DNA from 2 places in the Priestia sp. HNGD-A6 genome. Region 1 is predicted to be linked to the other one. Evidence: riboswitches for the same ligand, from Rfam matches in the RefSeq annotation. Region 1 holds a riboswitch; the other holds the start of a gene.

The links. A riboswitch is a leader RNA that binds a small molecule or an ion and turns the genes downstream of it on or off. The one in region 1 is predicted to bind preQ1.
Region 2: it holds a riboswitch for preQ1, as region 1 does, so the genes downstream of both, SCI76_RS11540 (QueT transporter family protein) here and queC (7-cyano-7-deazaguanine synthase QueC) in region 1, are expected to answer to the same signal.

Annotation. Positions count from the first base shown of each region.
Region 1 covers NZ_CP138621.1:1,511,611-1,519,901, forward strand. Annotated here, with positions in the region: gene SCI76_RS07700 (patatin family protein) at 1-94, opposite strand, end outside; gene SCI76_RS07705 (DUF2187 family protein) at 403-588, shown strand; gene SCI76_RS07710 (hypothetical protein) at 905-1,126, shown strand; gene SCI76_RS07715 (NAD(P)H-binding protein) at 1,158-1,859, opposite strand; gene queF (preQ(1) synthase) at 1,928-2,425, opposite strand; gene queE (7-carboxy-7-deazaguanine synthase QueE) at 2,524-3,255, opposite strand; gene queD (6-carboxytetrahydropterin synthase QueD) at 3,248-3,688, opposite strand; gene queC (7-cyano-7-deazaguanine synthase QueC) at 3,688-4,353, opposite strand; PreQ1 riboswitch class I at 4,584-4,627, opposite strand; gene SCI76_RS07740 (endospore germination permease) at 4,700-5,821, opposite strand; gene SCI76_RS07745 (hypothetical protein) at 5,844-6,080, opposite strand; gene SCI76_RS07750 (Ger(x)C family spore germination protein) at 6,092-7,291, opposite strand; gene SCI76_RS07755 (spore germination protein) at 7,316-8,291, opposite strand, start outside.
Region 2 covers NZ_CP138621.1:2,287,889-2,296,179, forward strand. Annotated here, with positions in the region: gene SCI76_RS11520 (MFS transporter) at 1-526, shown strand, start outside; gene SCI76_RS11525 (hypothetical protein) at 583-930, opposite strand; gene SCI76_RS11530 (hypothetical protein) at 958-1,203, opposite strand; gene SCI76_RS11535 (hypothetical protein) at 1,273-1,722, opposite strand; gene SCI76_RS11540 (QueT transporter family protein) at 2,159-2,647, opposite strand; PreQ1 riboswitch class I at 2,657-2,701, opposite strand; gene SCI76_RS11545 (Lrp/AsnC family transcriptional regulator) at 2,897-3,307, shown strand; gene SCI76_RS11550 (YitT family protein) at 3,691-4,557, shown strand; gene SCI76_RS11555 (hypothetical protein) at 4,907-5,125, shown strand; gene SCI76_RS11560 (5-deoxy-glucuronate isomerase) at 5,368-6,156, opposite strand; gene SCI76_RS11565 (LacI family DNA-binding transcriptional regulator) at 6,291-7,316, opposite strand; gene iolE (myo-inosose-2 dehydratase) at 7,377-8,273, opposite strand.

The sequences.
Region 1 (8,291 bases):
GGTAAAGATTTCTTTCCATAAAGTAATCTAAAACTCCGGTTGTATAAAGGCCTCTCATACCGCCTCCTTCGAGCACGAGTCCAGTATCTTTCAATTTCTACACCTTCTAATTCTTATAATTTATGACAAGATTATACCTCGTTTATTATAACGAAAGATGAACAAAGATGGAACTGTGTTGCTTCTCTCTTTCGTTAAAGCTACCAATTCCTTCTATTCCTCAGCACATTTTACTTGTTTTTTCAATTTTATTTTATATTTTTTCAAAAAACCCTTTACTAATTCCCAGTTTTAAGGCAAAATTGTAAAAAAAGAAAACGCTAACTAGTTTTACTATTTTCAAAATTAAAATTATTTAAAAAATTAATAATGAACTAATTTAAAACAAAGGAGCGATGAATGATGAAAATAGCAGAGGTAGGAAACTTGATAGAATTTAAAAATGGCTTACAGGGCATTGTCGAAAAAGTAAATGAAAACTCCGTGATTGTTGATTTGACTTACATGGCAAACTACCGGGATTTAGACTTAGAACAGCGAACTGTTGTCAACCACAAAAACTACACGATTATTAATCCTGCTATGTAAAGGGAAAAAGCAACCGGAACGCAAAAACGGTTGCTTTTTTAGTGGTTTTGAAAGAACTGATTCTTTTGTTCTTCTGTAATAATTCCCAGCTTATACATGAGATAAATATACTGTTGAACCTTAACATCCTTCGAACTTTTTTTCACTGTACTCCCTCTTTTCTAAAATGTTTCTTCATACAATAATATATGGCTAAGATAAAAAAAGTTTCCTTAAAGAAACAAAACCAGGCCCCATTTTTTCTTGAAAGGGTCTTATTTTCGTGTGACAATAAGAACAAGCTACTACTACCTACTTACTGAAAGGAATTACTAGCATGTTTGATACTGTATTGTTTATCGTTGCACTTATTGTCATTCTTTTTTTCATCGTGCAGTTCGTTTTTAAACGCAAGCAAACTTCAAATAAAAAAACATCCGTTGAACCCATGAATTATGCCGAAGAAGATTCTAACTCCTACACAAGCTGGAGTGAATCTGCTTCTAATCACGATCACGATGGTGATGGTGATGGGAACGCGGATGCTGACGGAAGATAGAAAAAAGCCTCTTCTTATGAAGAGGCTTTTTTTATTTTGATAACACGCGCTTGCCGTTGGTAAACGAATAATAGCATTCACCTGTATAGATGTCTTGGCTTTCATGTACATGAACACCACATTTATCTTCAAGTGCAGCTTTCATCATGGATTTGGCTACGTTATACGCTTTAATTGGACGATATTTTCTCCACTTTCCTACAAGGCAAAATGAACACGACTTTAACGTGTATCCCCCAAGCTTTTCAAATAGGCGAAACTCTTGGCGCTTGCCTAATAATAACGATGGGCGGAAAAAGTGAGTAGAACGGATATACAAGCTTGCGATATCTTCTTCTACTTGCCCCTTTACTTTACTGTAAAAGAATGGCGAACGAAGATCAGCACCAATTGCTGTAATCGTTAAAAAGTTTTTGCAGCGATATTTTTCTGCACATTTAGCCGCTTTTAAAGGAAATTCGTAGTCAACTTTAATGAATTTCGCTTTTGTTTTTGCTTTTTTCATTGTCGTGCCTAAACAGCAATATACATCATCAACTGCAAAGCATTCTTCGTGCTTATCAAGCTCTGAAAAATCAATTTCAAGCTGACGTAGCTTTGTGTGTTCGATTGGTAGCTTTTTTCGAACAAACACTGTCACATGGTTATATAAGCTATTGCTTAATAACATTTTTAAAAGTTCTTGACCAACAAGTCCGCTTGCACCTAATACTAATGCTGATCTCTGTGACATTCTTTCACCTTCTCATCTGTTGTTTTTGCAATGGAAAACAGGTTGCATACACAACCTGTTTGTTCGAATTAACGATTATCAATTGTTTCTGGGTATAAATCATGATTCATCAGGCGATAATTAGCCATTTCTTCATACTTCGTACCAGGACGGCCATAGTTTGTATATGGATCAATTGAAATCCCGCCGCGTGGTGTGAATTTCCCCCATACTTCAATATATCTTGGATTCATCAGTTTAATTAAGTCATTCATAATAATATTCATACAGTCTTCATGGAAATCTCCATGGTTACGGAAGCTGAACAAATAAAGCTTTAACGACTTGCTTTCCACCATTTTTTCATCTGGAATGTAACTAATATAAATGGTTGCGAAATCCGGCTGACCCGTTTTTGGACATAAGCTCGTAAATTCCGGGCAGTTAAATTTCACAAAATAATCACGATTTGGATGTTTGTTATCAAATGCTTCTAGAATCTCTGGTGAATATTCAAACAAATAGTTTGTTCCTTGATTTCCAAGGAGTGATACACCTTCTAATTCTTCATCTTTTCGACCGCTCATTTGCATTTCCTCTCTTTCTACGATTGTCATTCTAACAGCGTTTTTTTATTTTGTATATATCTGTTTTTATTTTTCTTTGTAAATTTTTTGCTATGCGCTTACACGCCTCGTTTATTTCCCCAAACAAGGGCGTGAACCTGCGGCAGAACTCTTACATCGTTCATGTTTTTAGCTGCCACTGCCTTGTCGATTAACCACTCATACTTTTTAAGCAATTCTTGTGTTAACGACGCATTATCGATTGTCGTTAAGTCCTCGTTGCCTACTTGAACAAAAAATGGAACCTCAGGATAACGTTCATGAACAGACGCTGCATACTCAAAGTCCTCATCATTAAATACAACGACTTTTATGCTTATGTGCGCCATGCGTTTTTCCTTTATTAATGTCTCTATAATATCGTCTAATACGGAGAAATTTGTTGTCATTAATGAACTTGGAGGCTTAGGAGAAATCGTTAAATCATCGATCTTTAGGAACCAATCCTGATAACGGCTTCCCTGTGTTTCAAGAGCTGCTTTTACCCCATGACTGTGCAAAAGCTCTACAAGTGAACCAATCGCCTTGATAAGCGCAGGGTTTCCTCCAGAAATGGTGACGTGATCAAAGCACTCTCCTCCAATTTCTTTAAGCTCCGTCCAAATTTGTTCTGCTGTTAGCTGACGAATATCGTTTTTAGCTGATCCATCCCATGTAAAAGCTGAATCACACCAGCTGCAGGAATAATCACAGCCTGCGGTACGAACAAACATCGTCTTACGTCCTACAACCATTCCTTCCCCTTGAATCGTTGGACCGAATATTTCAAGTACTGGAATTGTATTAGCCACGTTTTTTCACCTTCTTTGGGCGGTAAACTACGTAACTTGTCGGCGTTTCCCGCACGAATACTTGTACGCAAGAAGGCTTATTTGGTAGTGTGTCTAGATATTCTTGAACCAACTCATAAATTTTACGAGCAACAACTTCAGTTGTAGGAAAATCATTTGGATTTTCTTCGTTAAAGATAGAATGATCGTTCAATAATGTATGATCAAATTGACCAGAAACAATTTTTTTCAATAGCGCAAAGTTTACTAAAAAGCCCGCTTCGTCTAATGTATCTCCGGCAACAGTTAAATTTACAAAATACGTATGTCCATGGACTTGACGGCATTTTCCTGCTTCTGTATGAGGAACAAAATGTGCCGCAGCAAACTGCATATCTTTGTTCAATTCATATTCATAGTCATGAAAGACTTGAGGATACATTTGTTGCAGCATTATTTTTCTCCTCCTTCTTTTGTTTGCAAGTATTGATCTAACCCGCGTTTTCGCAGTTGACATGCGGGACATTCTCCGCACCCATCAGCAACAATACCGTTGTAGCACGTTAATGTTTTTTCACGCACATATTCAAGCGCTCCTAGCTCATCCGCTAACGCCCACGTTTCTGCTTTATCAATCCACATAAGCGGCGTATGAATCACAAACTCGAAGTCCATTGATAAATTAAGCGTGACGTTTAACGATTTCACAAATACGTCTCGACAGTCTGGATATCCCGAAAAATCAGTTTCACAAACGCCTGTTACGATATGACGGCCTCCGCTGTTTTTAGCCAGTACGGCAGCAAATGATAAAAATAACAGATTGCGGCCATCCACAAACGTTGTAGGCAACTCTCCTTCTTTTTGCTCAATTTCAATATCATCTCGCGTTAAGGCATTTGGTGCTAATTGATTTAAAAGTGACATATCTAGGACGGTATGCTTCACACCTAAATCAGCTGCGATAGCTTTTGCTACCTCTATCTCTTGACTATGACGCTGACCGTATTGAAAAGTAACCGTTTCTACTTCTTTAAAGTTTTTCAAAGCCCAAAATAGACATGTTGTACTATCTTGACCTCCGCTAAATACAACAATAGCTTTTTCATTTTTCATCATTATTGTTCGTCTCCTTTTTGATTGAAATCAAAAGAAGAAGAAACTTTATTGAACCGTTCGTTCCCTTTGTGACTAATTTTATAACACAAAAAAGAGACTGCTCTTTTCCAGCAATCTCCCTAAAAAGCAACTAAGATACACGTCCTCGCCAGCATACACGTCAAAAAGACGTGTTGATAGAAAAGCACGTGAAAGAAGACACGCTAAAACCGTGTCTTTTGTCATCAACGATGATCTTAGTTTTTTATAGAGGGAGTTTTCGAACCTCTCCCGTACATATACAAACGTGTACGGCGTTTCTTCTTGAATTGTCATCGTATACTATACCACATACGTATAAATAATGCTATGTTTGTTGGCTTCTATCACCTTTAGCTGTCTTATTTCTCTTTATATAAGAAAGCGCAATAAATAACAACGGAAAACAGACGCTTAGTACAAATAAATAAAACGGCCAGTAATATTTTTCAAAATAATTGAAGTATGCTGTATTTGGAATAATGTAATACGCCACGCCTGTAATGATTAGACCTAAAGGAAAGCTCAAAAAATTGCGCACCCGTAAATTACATAATTGAGCGATACTTAACTGAATAGCATAGAACACAATGAGAACTTTAAAAAAGATAGATAACATCCAAATAATAGCTACTAATACTTCAACATGCTGTATCGTTGCACCTAACGAAATCATTTTTCCTAATAAATAAACTGGGTAGCTGTGCATTGATGCAATATTCGCGCCAAGAGCTAATATACAAGCCGCAACTGCAATCGTAATCGTCAAGCCCGATGCCACAGTGCCGATAACAATCATTCTTTTTACCTTTTTGCCACCTTTTATATGAGGCGTAATCATTAGCACAAAAATCAATTCCATAAACGGATTTCCTAAGAAATACGTGGTTCCTAACACTAAATCATCCATGCGGAATTCAAACAAAGGGTAAAGACGATCCAGTTTCATCTGAGGAATATTTAACGAAATTAACAATAAAAAAGGGACGACGATCCACGGTAAAAAGATTTCCGCGGTTCTCGCTATCACTTCAATGCCTAAATACCCTCCGTATATAACCGCTAAAATCACAAGAGCATGAATCCACGTAGGCAGCGTTTCAGGGACAATTTGCGTCGTCATAAATGTACTGATATCTCGAAGGGAAAACGTAGATTGAATGAACATAAAAAAAATGTAAATAAGAGACATACACGCTCCGGCGTAAGGACCTAGCGCTTTTTTAGCTATTTCAATGAACGTTTGCTGAGGGTAACGGTGCATCAGCCATAACAGCACCGCAACAATTAAAAGGGCAAAGCCAATAGCAAGCACACTACATACCCAGGCATTTTGTCTATTCGTTTCTAATAACGTAGCCGGAACTGCCAAAATAGCGCTTCCGATACAAAAAAAATAAATGAGAAAAAGAAGTTGTTTCGGAGTAATAAATTCTTTTATTTGCATCATACACCCCTTCTCTCCTACATGCTTACGTAAATAACAGATGATGAACGGTTTTAGTAAGAGGCTTAATGAGTTCCTCTAAAAAGTACAGAGGCGTAGGTACTTCTTTACGGAGTGTAATGGCTCCCCAAAAGAATAAACCCATACCTATAAGACAAAGATAGACAACGATTTCACGGTAATACTTTTCCTTTCGGAAGTTAATCATAATTTTTTTAGTCAAAAAAGCAAGAAGTACCAGTAAGGCGATAAATCCCTCCATTTTCTTTCTCCTTAATGCTTCATTTGCTTCATATATGAGTTATTTAACGTGCCTAAGCGACGGATTTGAACTTTGGCATCTAAATCGACGGTTAAATCTTCTGCGTAAATTCTGTTCCAGTCTCTTTTCATTTTGTACCATCTCTTTACATCTTGTCTGTAAAACGTTTCTCCAAAACCGAAGATATCACTTTTATAATCTTTTTGAGCTTTTTCCACTGCGTCATTCATTTTTTCTTTTACGTCCGCTGCTGTTTTTCGTTCGAGCATATTGATTACAGCTGGATCCTGTAAGTTTACTTGACACTCTACATCTGCCACGTTTGCTTCACCTTTTAAATCCACGTGAATATGAGGCTTATGGTTTTTCATAGAAGCCGTTACCTTCACGTTCGTTCGAAGCATTTCTACTCCGATGATATCGTGCTGTTTTTCTTTTCCTTCGCATGGAATAACAATTAACGTACTTTTTACATTTCCTGTAATATAGTTATATCCTTTACTTTCGTCTTCATTGAACCAGCCGATCAGCTTATCATTTTGAAAGACGCCTAATCCTTTAAAATTGAGCAGGGTGGACAGATTGGTCCGGGAAATGCTCGACATATCTCCTGCCTTTTTCACGTCGCCTTTGACCAATACTCCCGATAACACCGCCTGCTTTCCTTCGCTCGTTAAGTTACTGATCAGTTCATTTAACTTTACGCCTCTAGTAGGTGCCCAAATACGCTGAGAGACGTCTAATGAAGCAAACATATGGTTAGCTGGTATTTTTTCAATTGTTGTTAATACGTTCAGAACGCTCGATGCTTTCGTGTTTTTAGCAACAACAACAAAATAATCGGTACGCACTTCATGATCCCGAGCAAAGAAATCAAGCACTTCAGCAATACCCTCTTCCGCCATGCTTTCGCTAATGACTAGCATTCGTAAATGAGAAAGATAAATTTTCCGCGGGGATTTTGTCGTTATTTTTCTTAACCCTTCCATTACAGACGAAGCCTTAATAGAGAATGTGGTAACAGAAGGCCCGTTTGTAGGGGTTTTGGCCTGAATATCACCAGGGTTAATCAGCTGAACTGTAACAATAATGCCATCTTCTGCTTTATCAATTCCGACAGCAACCGTAATGGCTAGCTCATTCAACTCTCGACTGCTCCAGCAGCCGCTTAACAGCAATGAACAGATACATAACATCAGAAATGTTTTCATAGTAACCGGCCACCTTTGCGCAGTTTAGTTTTTTTGCGTCTTTTGACGTGAGATATTCTTCTCGTTAATAAGCTTTGGCCTTGTTTTCATTTTTTTGATCGAACGTCTAATTAGAACATCCTTTTGATCACGCTTCACAAAGGGAGCCATAGGTGTCATATAAGGGACTCCAAATGACCTTAAGCTGCATAAATGTAAAATCATTAAAATTAGCCCGAGGATAATACCGAACAAGCCAAAAGTAGCTGCTAAAACCATTAAAATAAAGCGCAGCATCCTTACTGCAATGGCCATATCATACACCGGTGAAACAAAGTTACTAATAGCGGTGATGGATACAACGATAACCATTGCAGGCGATACTAATCCAGCTTGTACGGCGGCTTCTCCTAAAACGAGTGCTCCCACGATTGAAATAGCTGAACCTACTGCCCGAGGCAATCGGACTCCCGCTTCTCGCAAAATTTCAAACGTGATTTCCATAATAAACGCTTCAATAATAGCTGGAAAAGGCACACCTTCCCTTTGAGCTGCAATACTAATTAACAAAGCAAAAGGAAGCATCTCTTGATGAAAAGTAGTTAAAGCAATATAAGCAGAAGGTGTTAAAAGGGCTAAGAAAAATGCCATGTAGCGCATTAAGCGAATCAATGTACTAATATCTGCGCGCTGGTAATAATCTTCGGCCGCCTGAAAAAATTGAATAAATAGAGCAGGAACCATCAATACAAAAGGTGTACCGTCTACTAAAATGGCTATCCGCCCCTCTAAAAGACCTGCTGCCACGGAGTCTGGACGCTCCGTGTTATGCATAGTAGGAAAAGGTGTATAATCTTCATCTTGAATCAACTCTTCGATATATCCGCTCTCCAAAATACCGTCTATATCAATTTTAGAAAGACGCTCTTTTACCTCTTGAATGACCTGTTCATCCGCAATGCCGTCTATATAAACGAGCGCAATATCCGTTTTTGTAAACTCTCCTATTTGCTGAGATTCA
Region 2 (8,291 bases), 780 kb from region 1:
ATCAGGTTTTCTTATGCTTCCAGGAGGAGTAACGCTGGCTCTAACAGCTATGGTCGGAGGAAGTTTGTTTGATAAAATTGGATTTAAACCGCTGCTTTTAACAAGTTTAATTCTTTTAACGTTTATTTTAAGTTTGTTCACTACCATTTCAAGAGAAACAACTACGATGACTGCAGCTATTTTATACGCTGCCTTTACAATTGGCGTAGGTTTAAGCATAGGACCCGTAATGACGCTTGCTTTAAATCAAGTACCTAAGCCGCTTCACGCTCACGGTTCAGCCATTTCAAATACGATTAACCAAGTTTCAGGCGCAATTGGACCCGCTTTGTATACAAGTATTATGACAATGGCTTCTCAGCACTTTATTCAACAATCAAATGAAACGAATAAAACGCTGTTACAAATAAAAAGTATGACAAGCGGGGTCCATACCGTCTATTATGTAGCCATCGCTTTCGCTATCGTTTCGTTCCTGCTCGCTCTTACGTTAAAGAAAAAAGACCAGCAGCTGGAGACGCAATAAATAAGAAACTAACAAGAGCTGCTCAAGTCATGAGCAGCTCTTGTTACATGCCGAATTTATATTACAAATGTAAAAGCAATCATAGATACTATGAAAGCAAGAATAATAATACCTCTCTTTTTTTCTGTTTTCCATGCTTCAATAGCGCCCGCGATACCACCAATGACTAAAATAAAAGTACCTATAATGTGCAGAGGCAGCAGCGATAATACTCTACCTAAACTCGCCATCACTCCTCCAATCAATATAAAGCCTGTTGTTATAATCGATTTTAATGATGTTAAGTCTCGTATAGCTTCTTGTTTTTCAGTCTTACTCAGTTTAAAGTACTCTATTATACTAAAAGCAGCGGGTGTTCCCCATAAAATAAAGAAGCTAACTAATCTATCCGTGTCTACATTCACTGTTTATTCACCACCGCTATTAGTTTCTTATACACTTTTCCTAACCCATTTTTTAGAGATAAAAAAAGCGGCTGTAGCTGCTACAGCGGGAATCATAAAAGCAAAGCTACCAGAATAACTGCCAAACGTTACTTTACTTGATAATCCTTCGATTGAGCTCCACATAGTCGAACTTTCTGGAACATATAAGAGCGTAAGAATCATTCCTGATAGCAGTTGAAAGCTACCCAAGAAAACGATGAAACTAATGATAAATAGTCCATATCTCTTCAATAAAATCTCCCCCTTGATTTATATACGATTTCACGCTTCATAAGTTCCATTATTTAACAAATCCATGTATTATTCTCGCTTCAAAGATCCTCCAAAAGAAAATTGATGGTAGTCATCGATCTTATTCCAATATCCTATGCACTTTACGTCAGGCTCATCAATAGCTAACGCTTCTTTATTAATTCCTTTATAAGGAAGAAATGCAGTCAACTTTACCTTTTGTTTTGGCTTAATATTTAACTTATTGCCTTCTGCTAACACCTTAAATTTATTTTCAGAATAACCGTTTTTTATTTTTAGTGGATACGATAAAAATACGTCGTTTTGTTTGATGGTCAAATCGCTCTTGTTTACGAATTCCAATTCATACGAAATCCCTTGCTTCATCTTTTGTTCTTTGATGACGTTAATATGGATCTTTTCTAGTTCTCTTAAAGGAACGTTGTCTTCTTCTTTTGAACACCCGGCAAATAAGATAGCTAACGCTAATAAAACAAAAATTCCTAACTTTCTATTCAAAAAATAATCCCCTCTTTCGTAACAAAGATTATTTTACAATTATAACTCAAAAAAGTTATTTAACGGTAAAAAATACACAATTAAAAAAGCAAACCTTGGCGGTCTGCTTTTTTAATTGCTACGCATAGGTAATGTGTTGTTGTACGAAAAACTTTTCGATAAGGAGTTTGCCAACTATATGTATATCGTAACAAAAGAAAAAAGAACGCGCTGTGAGATTTGTCACTTCTTCTTTCAAAATAATCTAATTGAATACTCGCTATTGCCTTACGCAAAAAGAGCAGAACGCAATAGCGGCCTGCTCTTTTTACATGCTAGATATGGGTAATTTGTCCATGCGTGAAAAGCTCTTCAATAATAAGGGGTTTATCACTACACTTATAGAATAACAAAGAAAAAAAGATGCGGCTGTGATAAATCTCACAGCCGCATCTTTTTATCCAACTAGCTTATTAAATTGTACACGTTTATTAATAGCCGCCATAATTGGTGCTCCAACAAGCATAACCACAAACTCACCAACAGCTGTTGTTAACCATGTAAAGAAAAATGGTAAATCAAATGCTAGGTGCAGTTCAAACGCAATAATAAACATCGTAAACGTAAACACAATTGTATTAATAAGCATACGAGCCCACATATTTTTAATGTAGCGCATAGAAAAAATGGTAATGAGTAATGATAGTACAGATTGTCCTACCCCAAACACCAGATCATAAGCGACCATTGGTGAAAAAAACAAATTCGTCAGAAATACCCCTAGTACAATGCCGTACACGTACTTTTTATTAAATACAATCAAATGATTGAACATTTCTGATATACGAAATTGGATATTGGTGAAGCCAAACGGCTGAATTAACATGCTAACAGCAATATACATAGCTGCTAAAAGACCGTTGACGCAAAGTGTTCTTATATTCATCTTACTATTCTCTCCTTAGTTTTTTAACGTGGGATGGTTACGAACCACGTAAACACTCAAAGAATCATACAGCAAGCTCAAGCTTTCGTCAATCTAGCTGTTTGCAAACTACTGCTGCTTTCATGTCTTCCATATTGACTGCTCTTTTTTCTTACTTTTCTTTAGTATAAAATAGAAGACGTATCCGTATACATAGGTGACATAAAGTAGTTAACCCTTTTGATTTGAAATACGAAAGGATTTGTAGCGATGTTAGATAATACAGATAAGCGCATACTAGAAGAGCTATCAAAAAATGGACGTATGAAGATGAAAGAATTAGGAGAAAAAGTGCATTTAACCGGACAAGCCGCTTCTGCTAGAGTATTAAAGTTAGAAGATGAAGGCATTATCAAAGGCTATACAATTAACATTGATGAACGAAAACTTGGCTACACCGTCCATGCATTTTTAAATATCTATACGCAGAGCATTCATCACCACCCCTACCTTACATTTGTAGAAAGTCAGAAGAAGTACGTTATCAACAACTTTAAAATTAGCGGCGATGGCTGCTACTTACTAGAATGCAAATTTCATTCAAATGAAGAACTAAATGATTTTTTGACAGAGCTAAATCAGCATGTGAATTACAAACTTTCAATCGTCATTAACAAATAAATTTTTTTTAAAAATAAAGGTATATTAATTTATGAAAATGGTAATCCTAATAACGTATTCCCCCTATTCCAATAAATTTGAAAATCCTTTGCGCCGTCGCAAAGGATTCTTTTTTTATATAGGAAACCGCCTTCTATTTTTTGAAAAGTTGAACATCTCTCATAGCGTTGACATAGCGGTCAGAGGTTTATATAATCGGTGACATCGAAGCATAGAAAAGCAGACTCAAGACATTATACACGTATCGTAATTCTTCGTCTTAGAAGTTGATCAGTTTTATAACTAGACAATTTCTAAGACGTTTTTTATTTTATCATTTGTGAAACACTAGTAAAAACAAAATTCCACGTGAAAATATCCTAATGATCAGGGAGGTTTGCATATTGAAAACAATCTATAAAGACATCATTTTAATTATTGCCGGAGCGCTTTTAGTTGCTGCATCCATTGATTTTTTCGTCATTCCAAATAAATTAGGTGACGGAAGTACGGTTGGTATTGCTCTTGTTTTATATTATTTATTTCATATCCCTACAAGTATCAGCACATTTCTTGTGAACCTTGTATTCATTGCCTTAGCTTATAAATTTCTAACTAAAAAAACCATTCTCTATACGATTCTAGGAGCTGTCATGACGTCCGTTTTCTTAGGTCTAGTCAGCTATATTCCTTTTCACGTTCACGACATGATTTTAGGAATTGTATTCGGGGCTTTACTAATGGGAACAGGACTGGCACTCATTTTTATCGCGGATGGATCTACCGGCGGCACAACTCTTTTAGCTTACTTATTAAACTACACAAAAGGCTACAATATCTCGAAAAGCATGTTCTACATGGACAGCGTCATTATTTTAGCATCGGTTTTTGCTATTGGCGTCAACAATACCCTCTATACTTTTATATTCGTCTATCTTTGTGCTAAAATCGTCGATGTTGTTATCGAAGGTTTCCACAACAAAAAAGCAATGACGATTATGTCTGATCAGTACAAAGACATTGCGCAAGTTATCACCAGTGAATTTGGAAATGCAGCTACCATCTTTTATGGATATGGCTACTACGCCAACAAAGATAAACGCATTATCTACGTTGTTATTAAAAAGAACGAGTTATTAAAAATTAAAAAGAAAATCCAGCAAATTGACCCGAATTCTTTTATTGTCATCCACGAAGTAAAAGAAGTTGTCGGCGGAAAATTTGGATTTATCGGCAATTCGCCTCATGAAACAAAAGCCGCTGCTAAATAAAAAAATCCACCTCTTGGTGGATTTTTTTATGAAAAAACCGTTAAGAAAAACGAAAAGATCCCTGCTAAAAAGTAAACTGACCCTAACGCAATTGCTCCTGTAACGACCGTAAATACACTTAATCCGATAGCCACCTTCATTTTCATCCACATCCCTTTTTAGATTAGTAGTATAAGTATGTCCAAGAATAGAAGATTTATAACTATGCCACCCTATTTATTTCATATATCGATGCAACAATTGTCTATTCAACGTGTTCTAAAACCACCCCTGACGACATAACGTATAGGAAGGATTTCATATACACATCTTTGTATCACACATATCATATGAAATTAGGTGAGATAAAATGGTGGCTGTCCACTTTTTTGAAAACAGAAAGCTTCTATTAAGCCAGCTGAGGGAAAACATTCCTTCTACGGGTGATGATTTAAAGATTAAGGGACGAAAAGGAACCGTCGTGCTTGTGAATGACATCGATGAAAAAAATGTTCACGTGGAAGTTGCTTTAGAAAAAGTAGTGAAAAAGAACTTAGCGTTAGATAATGCTAAAAAGAAAAGGAGATAAGCGGCTACGCTTATCTCCTTTTTTTTGATTGACATACGATCTCTTGCTTCTGTTTAGAAAAAAAGAGACTCCTAAAAAAGGAATCTGCCAAAAAGAGCGATATCATCGCCTGAATATTAATACAAGCTATACTTTAACATATAAAAACAAATTTTACAAAAATAAACTATTATTTTACGCATAATTATTTTTCATTCGAGGTTTTTCAACATTTGAAACCCATTTCGTATAAAGAGTTTTATTTATTTTTCAGGCCAAATTTTTGCATCCGGCTCTAATAACCACTTATGCTCTTCTTCCATAATACGGTCTGTCCATGGATTATTGTCAAGATGGCGAATCATCCAGCAGAAGTACATCGCATAGCCGGGAGCCGTTGCTTGAGGATGATCTAATTCACCTGGAATTGTAATAAAACTATTATCAACTACACGGTATGCATCTTCTCCAACCATTGCACAGCCAAATCCTTGCGGCTTGTCAAAACGATAGTAATATACTTCAGGCTGATCATGATGATGAGGCGGATAGCTCGACCATCTTCCTGGATAAGAAATAACTTCTCCAATAACAAGGTTAGAATAAGGAGCGTTATTATAATCAAAGATTGTCCGAATGACACGCTGAGCGGTACCTTCCCATACTCCTTCACCAGCTACTGTATTTTGACAGTCTTCAGGCGTATATAATTTTGATGAAAATTCTTTTTCATTATCCGTTTTTTGAACTAGTACTTCACTATTGGCAAGCGCGGTAATTTTAACCTCCACATTTTTCGAAACGTGCAAACACCAAGGCTCTTCTTCAAAAAGAGACTCACGCTGAATTTCTTTCGAATGTCCTTCCCACTCTAGCTTTACCTTTCCTTCTAGTAAAAGAATAGCCGTTTCATTGCTGCTGTCTAGTAAAGTTTCCTCTTTTCCTTGAGACATATTATAAATCCCAATATCCATCAGCATATCTTTGTGCTGACCGGCCATTTCTGTAAGTACGTTGTATCCTTTATTTAATTCACCTAATTTACCTAGCATGTTTAACTTCCTCCTTTATGTAGTAGCGCAATCAGAATTTACTAATCACTCATTTTTTCTTCATAGACTTTATACATTCTTTTGAATATGTGACTGTGAAGAGTTTTTATTAACAGCAATACTCTTGATTGTATTCAATTATTTGCAGATGCTGTGGCGTTTCTTCGTAACGGAGCCGTCGATTTCCGGACAATCAATTTCGGCTCAAGAAGTAAATGTTCTTTATGCATCGTTGAGTATTCCATTTCTCTAACCAGCAAATCCACTACGTTTACAGCCATTTCTTTTGTCGGTTGTGCTACCGTCGTCAACATGGGCGTGATGGTAGTAGAAAGAACGGTATTATCAAAGCCAATCACTGATAAGTCATTCGGCACATCAATGTTGAATTCTTTTGCCGCTTGTATGACGCCAATAGCCAGTAAATCGTTACAAGCAAAAATAGCCGTCACTTTCTCCTTCATTAAAAAAATTTGCTTAGCACTTTCATATCCTTTTTGAATACTTGCTTCGGTCGTAATAACGTGTTGAGGTAACACAGTGATTCCATTTTCTTGCATGGCATCTCGAAAAGCATCTAAACGGGCGTGATTACTTTTTGCATTTTCTGTAATAATCGCAATTTTTTTATGATGCAAAGATAGCAAATAATCAGTCGCCAAATAGCTTCCCTTATAGTCATCCACTGTCACTGTATTAACAGATATGTGAGGGATTTCTGAAGCAATAACGCTAATGGGTATATCTTGCTTCAGCATATTTTTTAAAAGATTAGCATTGCGAAAAGCAGATGCTACAATTAAACCGTCGATTCTCTGACGAATTAACAGCGATAGATATTTTTTCTCTTTTTCCGCATTGTTATCGGTATTACACATTACAACATGGAAACCTCGCTCATGACTTCGGTCTTCTATGCTTCTTGCCAAATCGGCAAAAAAAGGGTTGGAGATGTCGGGTACGAGAAGCCCAATCGTTTTAGTAGGCTTTCCTGTTAAAGCAGATGCTACGACGCTTGGATGGTAATTCAACTGCCCCATAACCTCAATTACTTTTTGTCTTGTTCTTTCACTAATGTGACCGGTTTGATTGATAACTTTTGATACGGTGGAAATTGATACACCTGCTTCTTCAGCCACACTATAGATGGTTGGCTTCATTTCATCTCCTCCTTTCCTTTCATAAACATATAAAAGGCGTAAAACCTTTTACAATAGAAATTAAAGACCGCTTTTTTCTTTAATAAAGTTTCTTGCTTTTAACGCATATTCAAAAGGATTAGCAAGCGCTGGATCCTGTTCTGCTTCTACGACAAACCAGCCGTTATAATCAGAAGCGGCAAGCATAGTAAATACTTCATCAAATTCAATAACTCCGTCGCCTGGAACAGTAAAGGCTCCTTCTTTTACCGCTTGCAAGAAGCTCAGGTCTTGTTGTTTGACTCGATCAACTACTTCTTGGCGAATATCTTTTAAATGAACATGTTTAATACGATGAAGATATTTTTTTAAGATATAAAGAGGTTCTTCGCCTGAAAAAACAAGATGACCGGTATCAAATAGGAGCGAAACAAGCTCTGGATTGGTAAGCTCCATTAGCTGCTCAATTTCTTCTGTTGTTTGGACGCCTGTTCCCATGTGATGATGATAGACAATATGCATATCTTTCTCTCTTGCTAGTTTCCCAAGATAGTGCAGGCCTTCTATAAGGCTGCTCCACTCTGTTGGCGTGAACACGGGCTTTTCTTTGAATAAAGGTACATCCATCATCCCTTGAATGCTGTGTCCTTGTTCAGATACAACAATTACTTTTGCTCCCATTTCGTATAAAAAATCGCGATGTTCAATAAATGGCGTCACCGTTTCTTCCAGCGGCTTTGTCGTTAAAAATGTACTAAACCATGCGCTTGCAATTTCTAAATTCCGAAGTGATAATGCCTTCCTTAAAATCGAAACATTTCGCGGATATTTGTTTCCTACCTCACTTCCTTTAAAACCGGTTAAAGCCATCTCACTGATACACTGTTCAAATGTATTTTCAGCTCCTAGTTCAGGCATGTCATCATTTGTCCAAGCGATTGGAGCAATCCCCAGTTTAACCGTGTTTTCCTTGAACATGTCTTCCTCTCCCCTATA